DNA from 2 places in the Actinomadura formosensis genome. Region 1 is predicted to be linked to the other one. Evidence: predicted binding sites of a transcription regulator. Region 1 holds the regulator's gene; the other holds the start of a gene.

The links. The regulator LexA, encoded in region 1, represses DNA repair genes until DNA is damaged. The targets are predictions, from matches to a motif close to TCGAACANNTGTTCGA.
Region 2: uvrA (excinuclease ABC subunit UvrA) is a predicted target of LexA. The motif match lies at 4,671-4,686, and genes of this name have one in related genera.

The regions. Positions count from the first base shown of each region.
Region 1 is NZ_CP192011.1:5,049,595-5,058,553, reverse strand. Features, by position in the region: gene ACQP1N_RS23870 (cytochrome P450) at 1-1,091, shown strand, start outside; gene ACQP1N_RS23865 (long-chain-fatty-acid--CoA ligase) at 1,153-2,697, opposite strand; gene ACQP1N_RS23860 (hypothetical protein) at 2,823-3,437, shown strand; gene leuS (leucine--tRNA ligase) at 3,612-6,080, shown strand; gene lexA (transcriptional repressor LexA) at 6,136-6,837, opposite strand; gene ACQP1N_RS23845 (LysM peptidoglycan-binding domain-containing protein) at 7,012-7,347, shown strand; gene nrdR (transcriptional regulator NrdR) at 7,605-8,078, shown strand; gene ACQP1N_RS23835 (vitamin B12-dependent ribonucleotide reductase) at 8,200-8,959, shown strand, end outside.
Region 2 is NZ_CP192011.1:4,022,236-4,031,194, reverse strand. Features, by position in the region: gene ACQP1N_RS19425 (tetratricopeptide repeat protein) at 1-2,095, shown strand, start outside; gene ACQP1N_RS19420 (Crp/Fnr family transcriptional regulator) at 2,199-2,891, shown strand; gene ACQP1N_RS19415 (maleylpyruvate isomerase family mycothiol-dependent enzyme) at 2,916-3,668, opposite strand; gene ACQP1N_RS19410 (MBL fold metallo-hydrolase) at 3,740-4,531, shown strand; gene uvrA (excinuclease ABC subunit UvrA) at 4,847-7,684, shown strand; gene ACQP1N_RS19400 (Rieske (2Fe-2S) protein) at 7,808-8,248, shown strand; gene ACQP1N_RS19395 (mechanosensitive ion channel family protein) at 8,276-8,959, opposite strand, start outside.

The DNA of each region.
Region 1 (8,959 bases):
ACGCGCTGACCAGGCACGCCGACATCGTCGAGGCGTCCCGCCGCCCGCAGGACTTCTGCTCCGGCAAGGGCGCCATCAGCATCCCGGACATGCCCGGCGACATGCACGAGTACTTCGGCTCGATGATCAGCATGGACGACCCCCGGCACGCCAAGATCCGGCGCATCGTGTCCCGGGCGTTCTCACCGCGGATGATCCAGCGGTTCGAGGACCGGGTCGAGGCCGTCGCCGCGCAGATCGTCGAGAACATGGCGGCGGGCGGCGGCACCGGCGACTTCGTCGCGGACGTCGCCGCGCGGCTCCCGCTGAAGATCATCTGCGACATGATGGGCATCGCCGAGGAGCACTACCAGACCGTCCTGGACGCCACCAACGTCATCCTCGCGGGCAACGACGCCGAATTCGTCCCCTCCGGCAGCGCCGAGGAACACGCGATGGCGCTGCTCGGTGCGGGCGAGACCCTCAAGGGCCTGGTCGAGGACCTCGGCCGGCGGCGCCGTGAGAACCCCACCGACGACCTGACGTCCGCGCTGGTGAACGCCAACATCGACGGCGAGTCGCTCAGCGACCAGGAACTCGGCTCGTTCTTCATCCTGCTGGTCGTCGCCGGCAACGAGACCACCCGCAACGCCATCGCGCACGGCCTCGACCTGTTCACCCGCCACCCCGACCAGCGGGCCCTGCTCACCGGGGACTTCGAGAACCGCATGCCCGGCGCGGTCGAGGAGATCGTCCGGTACGTCTCGCCGGTCATCTGGATGCGCCGCACCGCGACGCGCGACACCACGCTGAACGACCACGAGATCAAGGAGGGCGACAAGCTCCTCCTGTACTACTGGTCGGGCAACCGCGACGAGTCCGTCTTCACCCACCCGGAGAAGTTCGACATCCTGCGCGACCCGAACCCCCACGTCGGGTTCGGCGGCCCCGGGCCGCACTTCTGCCTCGGCGCGCACCTGGCGAGGCGCGAGATCACCGTGATGTTCCGCGAACTGCTGCACCGCACTCCCGGCATCCGCGCCGCCGGCGACCCCGACCGGCTGGAGTCCAGCTTCATCAACGGGATCAAGCGCCTGCCCTACACGTTCTGACCTCCCGGCCGGCCTCGCCGGTGGCCTCGGCGTCGGCCGAGGCCACCGGTCCGGCGGCGGGTCAGCGCAGCTCGCGCTTGAGGATCTTGCCGGTGGCGGTCATCGGCAGCTCGTCCCGGAACTCCACGATCCGCGGGTACTTGTAGTTGGCGAACTGCTCCTTGCCCCACGCGATCAGCTCGTCCTCGGTGACGGTGGCGCCCGGCGTCCGGATCACGTACGCCTTGATCTCCTCGCCGTGCGAGGGGTGCGGGACGCCCACGACCGCGGCCAGCGACACCTCCGGGTGGGTCATCAGAACCTCTTCGAGCTCCCGCGGGTACACGTTGTAGCCGCCCCGGATGATCATGTCCTTGGAACGGTCGATGATGTAGTAGTAGCCGTCCTCGTCGCGGCGGGCCACATCACCGGTGCGGAACCAGCCGTCCTTGATCGCGGTCTCGGTCGCCTCGGGCCGCCTGTAGTAGCCCTTCATGATGTTGTGCCCGCGGATGGCGATCTCCCCGGGCCCCTCGCCCTCGATCTCCTTCCAGCCGTCGTCGATCAGCTTCATCTCGACGCCCCAGATCGGCAGGCCGATCGACCCGGGCCTGGTCGGACGGTCCGGACGGTTGAACGACGCGACCGGCGAGGTCTCCGACAGGCCGTAGCCCTCCAGGATGTCCACGCCGAACTTCTGCTTGATCCCCTTGAGGACCTCCATCGGCAGCGCCGAGCCGCCCGACACCGCGACGCGCAGGTTCTCCTGGATGGCCGCGATGTCCTCGGCGGACGTGTCGTCGGTCAGCAGCCCCCAGTACATCGTGGGGACGCCCGCGAAGATGTTCACCTTCTCCTTGACCATCAGCTCGACGGCCTGCCCGGCGTCGAACCGCGGCTGCATGACGAGCGTCGCCCGGCGGTAGAAACCGACGTTCATCACGCACGTCTGCCCGAAGATGTGGAACAGCGGCAGCGTCACCAGCGACGTGTCGTGCAGCGTCCGGTAGAAGAGCGTGTCGTCCACCATGGTGTTCGACAGCAGGTTGCTGTGCGTGAGCTCGGCGCCCTTCGGCTGCCCGGTCGTCCCGCTGGTGTAGATGATGACGGCGGTGTCGTCCGGCCCGGTCCGCGCGGTGTCGAATGTGCCCGGATGGCCGGCGAGCGCGGCCCAGAACAGCTCCGCGCCCTCGATCGGCGACTCGGTCGCCGCGGGGTTGGCGGGCAGCAGGAAGAAGTGCTCGCAGCCGTCCGCCCGCTCGAACCCGGCGTGCCCCATCTCGCCGAGCGGCAGCTCGGGCGTGCCCTCGAAGCAGAAGAACGCCTTCGCCTCGGAGTTGCCCAGGTGATAGGCGATCTCCCGCGGCTTGAGCAGGACGTTCAGCGGGACGATGACCGCGCCCGCCTTGAGCGCGCCGAAGTACACCATCGGGAAGTACGGGAGGTTCGGGCTGGACAGCGCCACCTTGTCGCCCGGCCCGATGCCGCGCGACCGCAGCAGGTTCGCGACCTGGTTCGCGACCGAGTCGATGAACGCGTAGGAGAGCCGGAGATCGCCGAACACGACGGCGTCACGTTCGGGCGTCTCCCTGGCGGCGTCCTCCAGCAGCACGGACAGGTTGAGCATGGCACTCCTCGCGCGGAAAGGTGACCGGCCGGTTAGTTACCGCCGAGTTTACGCACGTCCGGGCGGATTTCCGTCGGCGGGGACCGCTACGATGTGCCGCCTCACGGAAAAAGGGGTGCGCGATCTTGATCATCTTCGGTTGGCGGGTGGTGTTCTTCACTCTGACCAGGGGAGTCTTCCACTGCCCGAGCTGCGGCGGCGACCGCGACTACCGGCGCCGGCAGGGGCGCAACTTCTTCACCCTGTTCTTCGTCCCCGTCATTCCGCTGAACAAGACGGGCGGGGAGTTCATCGAGTGCGACACCTGCCACGGGCGCTGGGAAACCGGTGTCCTGAACGTGCCGACCACCGCGCAGCTCGCCCACATGCCCGCGATGCTGCTGCGCATGGCCATCGCCCAGGTGCTGCGCTCCGGCGACTACACCAACGCCGCCGCCCGGTCCCGCGCCGTCGCCGTCGTCCGGCAGGCGGGCGACGGCGGCTACGACGATGCCGGGCTGACCGCCGACCTCAGCCGTCCCTTCGACGAGGTCCGCGCCGAGATGGGCCGCGCCGCCTCCGCCCTCGCCCCCGAGGCGCGCGAGAGCATCCTGCGCGCGGCGGCCGAGATCGCCCTCATCGACGGTCCGCTCACCGTGTCGGAGGAGGAGACGCTCTCCGCCGTCGGCGCCGACCTCGAACTCACCCGCGTCCAGGTGACCGGCGTCGTGTCCCTGGCGCGCCAGGACTCCGGCCGCTGAATCCCCGCGACCGGGCTTGCGGTTGCGCTACTCTTGATGTATGTCAGCCAGGCTGCTCCTCGAAGGACCACGTTGACGCACTGACGTCAGCGTGGTGGCCCCTCCTGTGCGAGGGGCCGTTTCATGTCGGCGGACGGCCTACGACCCTGCAGCTAGGAACCGGAGTCTGTAAGCGTGAGCAGCGACGAGCAATACGATCCACGGGCGGTTCAGGACAAGTGGCAGGCCCGCTGGGCGGAGCTCGACCCGTTCGCGGCCGACGAGAAGGACACCACCGCCGAGCGGCGCTACGCGCTGGACATGTTCCCCTACCCCAGCGGTGACCTGCACATGGGGCACGCGGAGGCGTTCGCCATCGGGGACGTCCCGGCGCGCTACTGGTTCCAGCGCGGCTACAACGTCCTGCACCCCATCGGCTGGGACTCCTTCGGCCTGCCCGCCGAGAACGCCGCCATCAAGCGCGACTCGCACCCCGCCGAATGGACCTACGCCAACATCGAGACGCAGGCGTCCTCGTTCCAGCGGTACGCGCCGTCGTTCGACTGGTCGCGCCGCCTGCACACCTCCGACCCCGAGTACTACAAGTGGACGCAGTGGCTGTTCCTGCGCTTCTACGAGCGGGGCCTGGCCTACCGCAAGGGCGGCCACGTCAACTGGTGCCCGAAGGACCAGACCGTCCTGGCCAACGAGCAGGTCGTCGGCGGGCACTGCGAACGCTGCGGCGCGCTGGTCGAAAAGCGCGTGCTGACCCAGTGGTACTTCAAGATCACCGACTATGCGGACCGGCTGCTGGACGACATGGAGCAGCTGGAGGGCAGGTGGCCCGAGCGCGTCCTGCTGATGCAGCGCAACTGGATCGGCCGCTCCACCGGCGCCGACGTCGACTTCGTCATCGAAGGACGCGACGAGCCCGTCACCGTCTACACCACCCGCCCCGACACCCTGTACGGCGCGACGTTCATGGTCGTCGCCGCCGACGCCCCGCTGGCCGAGGAGATCTGCCACCCCGACCAGCGGACCGCGTTCGAGGCGTACCGCGAGGAGGTCTCCCGCGAAAGCGAGATCGAGCGCCTGTCGACCGAGCGGGAGAAGACCGGCGTGTTCCTGGGCCGCTACGCGGTCAACCCGGTCAACGGCGAGCGGCTGCCCGTCTGGGCCTCCGACTACGTGCTGGCCGAGTACGGGCACGGCGCGATCATGGCGGTCCCGGCGCACGACCAGCGCGACCTGGACTTCGCGCTGAAGTTCGGCCTGCCCGTCCGCGTCGTCGTCGAGACCGGGCTGGCCGACCCGGCCGAGACCGGCGTCGCCACCCCCGGCGACGGCGCGATCGTCAACTCCGGGCCGATCGACGGGCTGACCAAGGCCGACGGCATCGCCCGCATCATCGAGATCCTGGAGGGGCGCGGCACCGGCCGCGCGTCGGTGAACTTCCGGCTGCGCGACTGGCTGGTGTCCCGGCAGCGGTTCTGGGGCTGCCCGATCCCGGTCGTCCACTGCGAGGCGTGCGGGGAGGTCCCCGTCCCCGACGAGCAGCTGCCGGTGACGCTGCCCGAGGGGCTGCGCGGCGCCGACCTGGCGCCCAAGGGCACCTCGCCGCTGGCCGCCGCGGCCGACTGGGTGAACGTCGAGTGCCCCAAGTGCGGCGGCGCCGCCACCCGCGACACCGACACCATGGACACGTTCGTCGACTCGTCCTGGTACTACTTCCGGTACTGCTCGCCCGGCTACGAGGGCGGCCCGTTCGACGTCGAGCAGGTCCGCCGGTGGATGCCGGTCGACCAGTACACCGGCGGTGTCGAGCACGCCATCCTGCACCTGCTGTACAGCCGGTTCTTCACCAAGGTCCTGTACGACATGGGCATGGTCGAGTTCACCGAGCCGTTCCGCCGGCTGCTGAACCAGGGCCAGGTGATCAACCAGGGCAAGGCGATGTCGAAGTCGCTGGGCAACGGCGTCGACCTGGGCGAGCAGATCGCCGAGTTCGGGGTGGACGTCGTCAGGCTGGCGATCCTGTTCTCCGGCCCGCCCGAGGACGACATCGACTGGGCGGACGTGTCGCCGCACGGCATGGCGAAGTTCCTGTCCCGCGTGCACCGCATCGCGACCGAGGTCTCCTCGGCGCCGGGCGCCGACTCCGCATCCGGTGACACGGCGCTGCGCCGCGCCACCGCCCGCACCATCGACGAGGTCACCACGCTGGTCGAGACGGAGCGGTTCAATGTGGCGATCGCGCGGATCATGGAACTGGTCACCGCGACCCGCAAGGCCATCGACTCCGGCCCCGGCCCGGCCGACCCGGCCGTCCGGGAGGCCGCCGAAACGATCGCGGTCCTGCTGTCGCTGTTCGCGCCCTACACCGCCGACGAGGCGTGGGAACTGCTGGGACGCACCGCACCGGTGATCCGCGCGGGCTGGCCGTCCGCCGACCCGGCGCTGCTGGTGGAGGAGTCGGTCACCTGTGTCGTCCAGATCGCCGGCAAGGTCCGCGACCGGCTGGAGGTCGCGCCCGGCATCGCCGACGAAGAGCTGGAGCGCAAGGCCCTGGCCTCGGCCAAGATTCGGGACGCCCTGGGCGGCGCCGAGATTCTCAAGATCATCGTCCGTGCACCCAAGATCGTCAACATCGTTCCCAAGCGCTGACCGGGCACGCCGAAACGGCCGCCGGAACCGTCCGGCGGCCGTTTCGGCGGGCGTGTCACATCTTGCGGAGGACCGCCACGACCCGGCCGAGGACCGAGGCCTCGTCGCCGGCGATCGGCTCGTAGGCCGGGTTCTGCGGCATCAGCCAGATGTGGCCGTCGTCGCGGCGCTTGAACGTCTTCACCGTGGCCTCGCCGTCGATCATGGCGGCCACGATGTCGCCCTGCTCGGCCACCGGCTGCTGCCGCACGACCACCCAGTCGCCGTCCGCGATCGCGGCGTCGATCATCGAGTCGCCGGTGACCTTCAGCAGGAAGTGGGTGCCCTCGCCGACGAGCTGCTTCGGCAGCGTGAACACGTCCTCGACGGCCTCCTCGGCGAGGATCGGCCCACCGGCGGCGATCCGGCCGACGAGCGGCACGTACGCGGGCGCGGGCCGTGCCGCGGCCGGCCGGCCCGTGGCGGTGTCGTAGGGCTCCTCGTCCGTGCGCACCGGCGTCGCGCCCGGCACCCGGACCTCGACCGCGCGCGGCCGGTTGGGATCGCGCCGCAGGAAGCCCTTGCGCTGAAGCGACCTGAGCTGGTGGGACACGCTGGAGGTACTGGTCAGCCCCACGGCCTCGCCGATCTCGCGCATCGACGGCGGATACCCCCGGCGCTGCACCGAGTCGCGGATCACCTCCAGCACCATGCGCTGCCGCTGGGTCAGGCCCGTCTCGTCCATCGGCCCGTCGGGCAGCTGCCGGACCTTGCTCATCGCTCGTCGCCTCCCGGGCGCCTCGATCGGTCACTCCTCGTCATGGAACGCTATCGCGTCCCGGCCAAATGATCAAACAATTGTTCGAAGATGCACTCGCTTTTTCTGGCCTTCCCTTGATAGAACATCGTACAGGCGTTCGATCGAAAATTCATTCGACGTCGAGGAGCGGAGATGCCCGGTTCCCCGCACAGTGACCACGTCCCGATCCGGCTGACCCGGCGCGGCCGCGCCGTCGTGGTCGCCTTCGCCGCCGCCGTCACCCTCGCCGCCCTCTGGGCCACCGTCGGGCCCGGTGCCTTCGCCGGTTCGCGCGAGAGCCGCCACGGCCCGTCCCGTCCCGCGAGAACCGTGGTCGTCGAACCCGGCGAGACCCTCTGGGACATCGCCTCCGCCGCCGACCCCGGCGGCGACCCCCGGCGCGCCGTCCAGCGGATCATGGACCTCAACGGCCTGGGCGGCGACCCCACCGTCCACCCCGGCCAGGAGATCCGCCTTCCCGCCGGCTGACCCGCGCACCGAATCCGGCCGGGTGTTCCGCGATCGCGGCGGACGCCGTGCCGCGACACGCCGGGACGGAAAATCGGGACCGGTGAGATGACCTGCGCGGACGTGTCGGGGGTGACCCGTGAGGCGCCTGATCAGGTTGCGAACCCTTGTGCCGAGCCGTACGGTTGACCACAACATCTAGTAGTCACATCGATGTAGTTCCCTATATATGGCACTCACATCGGTGTAACTCGTTTTCGTCAGGGGAGGAATCAAGCGTGCACTGCCCGTTCTGCCGCAACCCTGACACCAAAGTGATCGACAGCCGTTCGACCGACGACGGCGCCGCGATTCGGCGCCGCCGCTCGTGCGCCGAATGCGGCAAGCGATTCACGACGCAGGAGAATGTGCTCGTCATGGTGGCCAAGCGCAGCGGCGTCACCGAGCCGTTCTCCCGAGAAAAGATCATCGCCGGTGTGCGCAGGGCCTGCCAGGGCCGACCGGTGGACGAAGATGCGCTCGCGAAGCTGGGACAGCGGGTCGAAGAGGCGATCAGGTCGTCCGGATCCGCGGAAATCCCCTCGCACGAGATCGGCCTCGCGATCCTGGGGCCGCTCGGCGAACTCGATGAGGTCGCCTATCTGCGATTCGCCTCGGTCTACCGGAGCTTCGAGTCGCTGGACGACTTCGCCAAGGAGATCGAAGCACTGCGGAAGGCCGGTTCCTCGGGGGAGCCCGGCCCGTCCCGGTAGGGACGGTTCCAGAAACACACGCCAGCACATGTAAAGGCGCTTCCGCGCGGGCATGGCCCGTGCGGCGGCGCGGTTGTTCCTGAGCTGGGCCCGGCGGGAGGGCCCGAGAAGGGGGAAGGCCATGACGGAGACGGTGAGCGGCTCGCCGACGCGGCGCGGCAAGGGGGGCCGCAAAGGGCTGAAGGTCGAGCGCATTTTCACCACGCCCGGCGTGCACCCGTACGACGAGATGCGCTGGGAACGTCGTGACGTCGTCATGACCAACTGGCGCGACGGCTCGGTGAACTTCGAGCAGCGGGGCGTCGAGTTCCCCGACTTCTGGTCGCTGAACGCCGTCAACATCGTCACGTCCAAGTACTTCCGCGGCGCGGTCGGCACCCCGCAGCGGGAATGGAGCCTGAAGCAGCTCGTCGACCGCGTGGTGAAGGTCTACACCGAGACCGGCATCCGGGAGGGCTACTTCGCCTCCGAGGAGGACGCCGAGATCTTCGACCACGAACTGAAGTACGCCCTCGCCCACCAGCTCTTCAGCTTCAACTCGCCCGTCTGGTTCAACGTGGGCACCAAGTCCCCCCAGCAGGTGAGCGCGTGTTTCATCCTGTCGGTGGACGACACGATGGAGTCCATTCTCGACTGGTACAAGGAAGAGGGCGTCATCTTCAAGGGCGGCTCCGGTGCCGGCCTGAACCTCTCCCGCATCCGCTCCAGCAAGGAACTGCTCTCCTCCGGCGGCACGGCCAGCGGGCCCGTCTCCTTCATGCGCGGCGCCGACGCCTCCGCCGGGACGATCAAGTCGGGCGGCGCGACCCGCCGCGCCGCGAAGATGGTCGTGCTGGACGTCGACCACCCCGACGTCGAGGAGTTCATCCAGACCAAGGCGC
Region 2 (8,959 bases), 1.0 Mb from region 1:
CGCGGCCCTCGCCGCCCTCCAGGACCGGACGGCCGAGGAGGCGCGCGAGTGCCTGGAGGGCCTGCGGCAGGCGTACCTGGTGCACGACGTCGGCCCGGACCGCTACCGCATGCACGACCTGCTGCGCGACTTCGCCCGCGAACGCGGCCTGGGGGAGGACTCCGACGGGGAACTGCAGGCGGCGCAGCGGCGCCTGCTGGCCGGATATCTCGCCGGGGCGCGCGAGGCGGGCGCCGCGCTGCCGGGGCGGCCCCGCCCCACCGTCCACCGCGGCGAGGCCCGGGACCGCGCGGTGACGGCCGCCCGGCGCGCGGCCGGGCTCGGCTGGTTCGAGGCCGAGCGGCGCAACCTGGTCGCCGCCGTCCACCAGGCCGCGCGGCTCGGCCTGCACCGCACCTGCTGGGAGCTGGCCGACGCGCTGTTCGACTTCCAGCAGTTCCGCCGCTACGGCGAGGACAACATCGCCGTCCAGCAGGCGGGCCTGCACGCCGCCCGCACCGAGGAGGACTGGGCGGCGGCCGCCGTGATGCTGCACAACCTGGCGATGGCGCACTTCGAGCTCGGCGGATCCGTCCAGGCCATCGGGTACGGGGAGGACGCGCGGCGCGGGTTCCGGGCGGTCGACCCGCCCGACCGGTACGGGGAGGCCGCCACCCTGGCCACCCTCGCGGACGTCCACATCGTCCTCGGCCGCTACCCGACGGCGATCGACCATGCCCGGCGGTCCTTGGACGTCCACGAGCGGCTGGGGAACGACGCGGGCGTGGCCAAGAGCCGCAACGCGCTCGCCCGCGCCCACCTGGGCGTCGGCGACTACGAGACGGCCCTGGAGCACGCGGCGAAGGCGCTGGCCGTCCGGCGCGAGAGCGGCGACCAGGCGGGGGTGGCCGAGACCCTGCTGATCGTGGCCGGGGTGCACCGGCGCCGGGGGAGCGTGCACGAGGCGGTCACGCACGCGCTGGAGGCGCTGTCCATCCGGCAGGAGCTCGCGGACATGCACGGTGCCGCGCAGGCGCTCACCGAACTCGCCCGGATGAACGCCGCGCTCGGCCTGCGGGACATGGCGCAGCAGGACGCCGAACAGGCACTGCGCACCTACCGCGCATTGGGCGCGCGGCACGGCGAGGCGCGCGCGCTGACCACGCTGGGGATGCTGATGTGCGAGGCCACGAGGTTCGCCGAGGCGTTCACCTACTGCGGGGAGGCGCTGCGGCTGCACCGCGACACCAGCGACCGGCACGGCGAGTCCGAGGCGCTCGCGCAGATCGGGATCGTCCACTGGCGGCTCGGACGGTACCGGGAGGCGCGCGAGCACCTGCTGCGGGCGCTGGAGATCCGCCGCGAGATCGGCGACCAGCACGGCGAGGCCAACGACCTGGAGCACCTGTCGGTGGTGATGCGCCGTCTCGGCCGCCCGCAGGAGGCGCTCGTCCTCGGCCTGGAGGCCCTCGACCTGTGGCATCGGCTCGGCGCGCGGAGCGGGATGGCGGGCACGCTCGGCAGCCTCGCCCGCACCTACGCCTGGCTCGGCCTGCCCGAGGAGGCCGAGCGCGCGGCGCGGCAGGCGCTGCACCTGCGCCGGTCGCGCGGCGACTGGTACGGCCTCGGCGTCGGCCTGGACACCCTCGCCGCCGTCCTGCGCCGGGCCGGGCGTCCCGAGGAGGCCCTGGCCGAGGAGCAGAAGGCGCTGCACTACCTGAGCCAGGTCGGCGACCGGCACAGCGAGGCCACCGGGCTCGCCCACCTCGCCGCCATCCAGCTCGACCTCGACCGTGCCGACGACGCGCTGGAGACCGGCCGGCGAGCCCTCGACCTGGCCGCCGAGCTGGGCGCCGCCCGCGAGCAGGCGCACGCGCTGCACAGCATGGCCCGCGCGTCCCAACTGCTCGGCAAGCATGCCCGCGCAGTGGAGCACGTCAACGCCGAGGTCGTCATCCGCCGCGACATGGACGACCGGCGGGGGCTGCGGCAGGCCCTGGAACTGCTGCGCGACTCGCATCTCGCGCTCGGCGACCGGGCCGCGGCGGCGGACTGCGGCCGGCGCGTCCGCGCCCTCGACAACCTGCTTGAATCGGAAAGATCACTCGACATGTGACAAAGGACGTAGTCCATCGGCGCAGCGCCGCGTTCACTGGACCGTGACAGGTGATCAGGAGGGCCATGGCCCCGGCCCGGGCAGGGTTCGGTGAGGAGGCGAGATGGAGGCCACCCGGTTCTGGGACGCGCTGCCCCCGCGCGCCCGGGAGGCGCTGCTGGGGGCCGGCGCCCCCGTGGTGATCAGGCCGGGCGCGTTCCTGATGCGCGAGCACACCCGCGCGTCCCAGGTCTTCGTGCTGCGGTCGGGCGCGGTGAAGATCTGGGTGGACCGGGACGGGGAGGTCGCCATCCTGGACGTCCTCGGGCCGGGCGACCTGGTCGGCGAGGTGGAGGCGGCGGACGGCGGCAGCCGGCACGCCAACGTCGAGGCGCTGACCCGGGTGGAGGCGCTCGTGCTGCCCGCCGCCCGGTTCCGCGGCGTCCTGGACGCCCATCCGGGGACGGTCTGGGCGGTCGCCGCCGTCCTCGCCGAGCGGCTGCGCGACGCCAACGAGCTGCGCGTCGCCCACTTCCCCGACGACCCCGAACGCCGCCTCGCCGGCCGCCTCCTGCGCCTGTCGGCCCGGTTCGGTACCCCGGTCAAGGAGGAGCGGCCGGACGGGGCGACGGAGGAGGGCCTCCACGTCCAGGTCCCGATCTCCCAGCAGGACCTCGGACGCTGGGCCGGGATGGGGCGCCGGAAGGTCGCGCAGATCCTCGCCGCCGAGCCGCTCCGCGACGGCCTGACCGTCGCGCGCAACGCGATCGTCGTCCGCTCCGCCGAGGCCCTGCGGCGTCTGGCGGGACGCGACTGACCGGCTCTTTCCGGGACGGAACGGCTACGGCTGGAAACCCGCCGGTGCGTGCGGCCAGGGCGGCGGTACGGGCAGCGGGCCGTCCGGGCGGACGCTCACGCCGGAGCCGTCCGTGCGGCCGCTCAGCCAGCCGAGCAGCGCCCGCCCGGACCCGGACGCCTCCGGCCCGCCGGGTGCCCGGCCGAGGTCGGCGGACTCCCCGGAGTCGGTCGCGGTGATCCGGTATCCGGCCAGCTCACCGAGCTGCTTCGCCGGGAGCGCCGCCATGTCCGCCAGCGTCGCCGCCGCCGACCACCGGACGTAGGATTCGGGCCAGTCGGCGGCCCCGTATCCGGCGGCGAGGTCGACATGGTGGGCCTCGACCTCGTTCCAGCGGCGGAACACCGTGTACCAGGCCGGATGCCGCCACCCCGTCAGCGCCTCGACCGGTGTGTTCCAGGCGTCCTCGGGCAGCGTCCGTGCCTGCTCGGCGAACCGCGCCGCCGTGGCGCGCACGTCGGCGATCAGCTCGGCACCGCTGCGTCCGGCGCCCGCGTCGAGGTCGGCGTTGCGCTTCTCCAGGCTCGGGTACTGCGGAATCTCCACGCCGGTCCGTGCCCATTCGAGCAGATTCCACAGGGAGTCGGCGTTACGGGCGATATGGGTGGCGACATGCCCGCGGCTCCACCCGGGCAGCGCCGACGGGCCGCGCAGGTCATGCTCGGTGAGCCCGCCCAGCGTCCCGACGACCCGCTCCGTGCCCGCGTCCAGCTCATCGATCACGTCGCGCCAGTCCATGACCCCTCCTTACCGGAAAAGAGCCTCCATCCTGTCGCACCCCGCCGGGCCGGTGCCACAGAATGGTGATCATGGACCTTCCGATCTGCGTGACCTGCGGCGTCCAGTACGCCGGGCCCCGCCCCGACTGCCCGATCTGCGAGGACGAGCGTCAGTACGTCGGCTGGGACGGCCAGAAATGGACGACGCTGGAGGAGCTGCGCGCCGATCACCGGGGCCGCGTCGCCGGGGAGGGGCCGGACGTCATCGGGATCGGCACCGAGCCGTCCATCGCCATCGGCCAGCGCGCCCTGCTGCTGCGCACCCCGTCCGGCAACGTCCTGTGGGACATGATCACGCACCTCGACGACGACCTGATCCGCCAGGTGAACGAGCTGGGCGGCATCTCGGCGATCGCGATCAGCCACCCGCACTACTACGGCACGATGATCGAGTGGGCGCACGCGTTCGACGCGCCCGTCCACATCCACGAGGCCGACCGCCGCTGGGTGGCCCGCCCGGACGACGCGGTCGTCTTCTGGGAGGGCGACACCCACGAACTCGCGGACGGCCTCACGCTGATCAACGCGGGCGTCCACTTCGACGGCGGCCAGGTCCTGCACTGGCGCGATGCCCGCGCCCTGTTCTCCGGCGACATCCTCCAGGTCGTCAACGACCGGGACTGGGTGAGTTTCATGTACTCGTACCCGAACTACATCCCGGAACGTCCCCGGACGGTGCGCCGCGCGCTGCGCCTGCTGGAGCCCTACGAGTTCGACCGCGTCTACGGCGCCTGGTGGAAGAAGATCGTCTACACCGACGGCAAGAACGCCGTGCGCCGCTCCGCCGACCGCTACCTCTCCCACGCCCTGGACGACGAGTAGCTCACGCCGGCGGCCTCGGCGCGTGGAAGCGCTCGCATGGCGAGCGTGACGCTGCGTCCGGACCTTGTCGCGAGAAGTCATAGGCGCAGCGCAGCGGGCCGGGCCGGAGCGGATCGGGGGTTCCGGTGGCAAGGGGTGTTCGAACACGTGTACGGTGCGAGTGTGCCGTCCCGGGGCGTCCCGGCGGCGTCCGTGAAATGCGGCGGCGTCCGTCGCCGTTAAGCAGCCGGGGGAATGTCGTACCCCGTGGCTAGCCTTGAGGCGGACCCGTCTCTCCAGATCGCCGCGCCCCAGAAGAGGAACCGGAAGAACGCCGTGCATGACCGACTCATCGTGCGTGGAGCACGCGAGCACAACCTGAAGGACGTCTCGCTCGACCTCCCCCGGGACTCCATGATCGTGTTCACCGGCCTGTCGGGTTCCGGCAAGTCCAGCCTGGCGTTCGACACGATCTTCGCGGAGGGCCAGCGCCGGTACGTGGAGTCGCTGTCGGCGTACGCCCGGCAGTTCCTCGGGCAGATGGACAAGCCCGACGTCGACTTCATCGAGGGGCTGTCCCCGGCGGTGTCGATCGACCAGAAGTCGACCAGCAAGAACCCGCGCTCCACGGTCGGGACGATCACCGAGGTCTACGACTACCTGCGTCTTCTGTACGCGCGGATCGGGCGCCCGCACTGCCCCGAGTGCGGCCGCCCGATCAGCAGGCAGGCGCCGCAGCAGATCGTCGACCGGGTGCTGGAGCTGGAGCCCGGCACCCGGTTCCAGGTGCTGGCGCCGGTGATCCGCGGACGCAAGGGCGAGTACCTGGAGCTGTTCCGCGAGCTGCAGGCCAAGGGCTACTCGCGGGCCCTGGTGGACGGGCAGATGATCCGCCTGGACGAGCCGCCCAAGCTGAAGAAGCAGGAGAAGCACGACATCTCCGTCGTGGTCGACCGGCTCTCGGTGAAGGACTCGGCGCGCCAGCGGCTCGCCGACTCGGTGGAGACGGCACTGGGCCTCGCGGGCGGCACGATCGTCCTCGACTTCGTCGACCTGCCCGAAGACGACGAGCACCGCACCCGGATGTACTCCGAGCACCTCTACTGCCCCTACGACGACCTGTCGTTCGAGGAGCTGGAGCCGCGCTCGTTCTCGTTCAACTCGCCCTACGGCGCCTGTCCCGACTGCACGGGCCTCGGGACGCGCATGGAGGTCGACCCGGAACTCGTCGTCCCCGACCCGGAGCTGACCCTCGGCGAGGGCGCGATCCAGCCGTGGTCGAACGGGCACGTGAGCGACTACTTCCTGCGCCTGCTGTCCGCCCTGGGCGACGCCATGGGATTCGACCTGAACACCCCGTGGCACAAGCTGCCCGCCAAGGCGCGCAAGGCCGTCCTGGACGGGCACGAGACCCAGGTCCACGTCCGCTACAAGAACCGCTACGGCCGGACGAGGTCCTACTACACGGCCTACGAGGGCGTGATCCCCTACATCCAGCGGCGGCACGCCGAGTCCGAGAGCGACTCCAGCCGGGAGCGGTTCGAGGGCTACATGCGGGAGATCCCCTGCCCGACGTGCGAGGGCGCCCGGCTCAAGCCGGTCGTGCTGGCCGTCACCATGGGCGGGAAGTCGATCGCCGAGGTCGCCGCGCTGCCGATCGGCGAGGCCGCGAAGTTCCTGCTGGCGCTGGAGCTGAACGACCGCGAGACGCACATCGCCGAGCGCGTCCTCAAGGAGATCAACGCGCGCCTCGGCTTCCTGCTGGACGTCGGCCTCGACTACCTCACCCTCGACCGGGCGTCCGCCACGCTCGCCGGCGGGGAGGCGCAGCGCATCCGGCTGGCGACGCAGATCGGCTCCGGCCTGGTCGGCGTCCTCTACGTGCTTGACGAGCCGTCGATCGGCCTGCACCAGCGCGACAACCACCGGCTGCTGGAGACGCTGCTCCGGCTCCGCGACATGGGCAACACGCTGATCGTCGTCGAGCACGACGAGGACACCATCGCCGCCGCCGACTGGATCGTCGACATCGGCCCCCGCGCGGGCGAGCACGGCGGCGAGATCGTCGTGTCCGGCACCGTCGAGGACCTGAAGAAGTCGGACCGTTCGCTGACCGGCGCCTACCTGGACGGACGCCGCGAGATCGCCGTCCCGCAGATCCGCCGTCCCCGTACCAGGGGCCGCGAGGTCACCGTCAAGGGCGCCCAGCAGAACAACCTCCGCGGCGTGGACGTGACCTTCCCGCTCGGCGTCCTCACCGCCGTGACCGGTGTGTCCGGCTCGGGCAAGTCGACGCTGGTCAACGACATCCTCTACAACTCCCTCGCCAAGAAGCTGAACGGGGCGAAGACCGTCCCCGGCAAGCACCGGCGCGTCAACGGCGTCGACCAGCTCGACAAGGTCGTCCACGTCGACCAGTCGCCCATCGGCCGCACCCCGCGCTCCAACCCGGCGACCTACACCGGCGTCTTCGACCACATCCGCAAGCTGTTCGCGCAGACCACCGAGGCGAAGGTGCGCGGCTACCAGCCGGGCAGGTTCTCCTTCAACGTCAAGGGCGGCCGCTGCGAGAACTGCTCCGGCGACGGCACCATCAAGATCGAGATGAACTTCCTGCCGGACGTCTACGTCCCGTGCGAGGTCTGCCACGGCGCCCGCTACAACCGGGAGACCCTGGAGGTCCACTACAAGGGCAAGACGATCTCCGAGGTGCTCGACATGCCGATCGAGCAGGCCACCGAGTTCTTCGAGCCGATCACGGCGATCCACCGGCACCTGAAGACGCTCAACGACGTCGGCCTCGGCTACGTCCGCCTCGGCCAGCCCGCCCCGACCCTGTCCGGCGGCGAGGCCCAGCGCGTCAAGCTGGCGTCCGAACTGCAGAAGCGTTCCACCGGCCGCACCATCTACGTCCTGGACGAGCCGACCACCGGCCTCCACTTCGAGGACATCCGCAAGCTCCTCGGCGTCCTCAACGGCCTGGTCGACAAGGGCAACACGGTCATCGTCATCGAGCACAACCTGGACGTCGTCAAGACCGCCGACTGGATCATCGACATGGGCCCCGAGGGCGGCTCCCGGGGCGGCACCGTCGTCGCCACCGGTACCCCCGAGGACGTCGCCAAGGTCGAGGCCAGCCACACCGGCCACTTCCTCAAGAAGATGCTGGGCTAGCGGGCGTCCGCGCTCCGTTCGCTCCCCGCGCCCGCCCGTGCGCGCCGGCCGGCGTCCGGTCCGGGAGGAAGCACCGTGAGGGGGCGGTGCGGGGGACGCGGGGGCGTCCACCAAGATGGACCCATGGAAGAGAACGTGATGCCCCGGGCGGCCGGGGACGGGGGGATCGTCGGGCGGCGTGCGGTGCTGTGCGGTGCGGCCGGGGCCGTCGGTGCCACCGTGATCGCCGGGTGCGGCGGGAGCGGGAGCGGGGTGAAGTCCGTCGAGGACCTGAGGGGCAAGGAGATCGCGAAGGCCGCGGACGTCCCCGTCGGCGGCGGCAAGATCTACGGGACCGAGAAGGTGGTCGTGACGCAGCCGGCGCAGGGCGCCTTCAAGGCGTTCACGGCGGTGTGCCCGCACCAGGGCTGCACGGTGGGCAGTGTCGCGAACGGGCTGATCAGGTGCCCGTGCCACGGCAGCGAGTTCAAGATCGCGGACGGGGCGGTGACGAAGGGGCCGGCGACCAAGCCGCTGCTGGAGTACCCGGTGCAGGTGAAGAACGGCGGCATCGTCGTCACCTGATCGGCGCGGAAGGCCGGGGCGGCCGGGTCATGCCCGCCTGAGCGGCGCCGGCCCCGCCGCGCCGCCGGTCTCCGGGGCGTTCACGCCGGACGAGGCGCCGCCCTTCGTCTGCGTCCCGAGATCCGTGGCCGGGGCCGTGTCCGCCGCGGAAGGGGACGTGCCGCCGGCGTCCGGCTCGGGGCCGACCCGGAACCGGGGGAGCGCCTCGGGGTGGTGGTCGCGGATGTAGGAGACGAGGTGCTCGCGCACGTCGCAGCGCAGATCCCAGGTGCTCGCCGAGTCGGCGGCGCTCATCAGCGCACGCAGCTTGACCAGCCCGTTCGGCAGGATCTCCACCACCTGCAGGATCCACTCGCGGCGGTCCCACAGCGGGTTGTCCCGCAGCGCCGAGTGCAGTTCGGCGCGCAGTTCCTCGATGGGCACCGTCCAGTCGACGTGCAGTTCCACCGAGCCGAGCAGCCGGCTCGAGTGCCGGGTCCAGTTCTCGAACGGCTGCTCGGTGAAGTGCGACACCGGGAAGATCATCCGCCGGTCGTCCCAGAGCCGCAGCACCACGTACGACAGCGTCAGCTCCTCGACCCGTCCCCAGTAGTCCTGCGTGACGACGATGTCGTCCAGCCGCAGGGCGTCGCTGAACGCCAGTTGCAGCCCGGCGAGCAGGTTGCCGAGCGTGGGACGGGCCGCGATGCCGACGACCAGCCCGGCGACGCC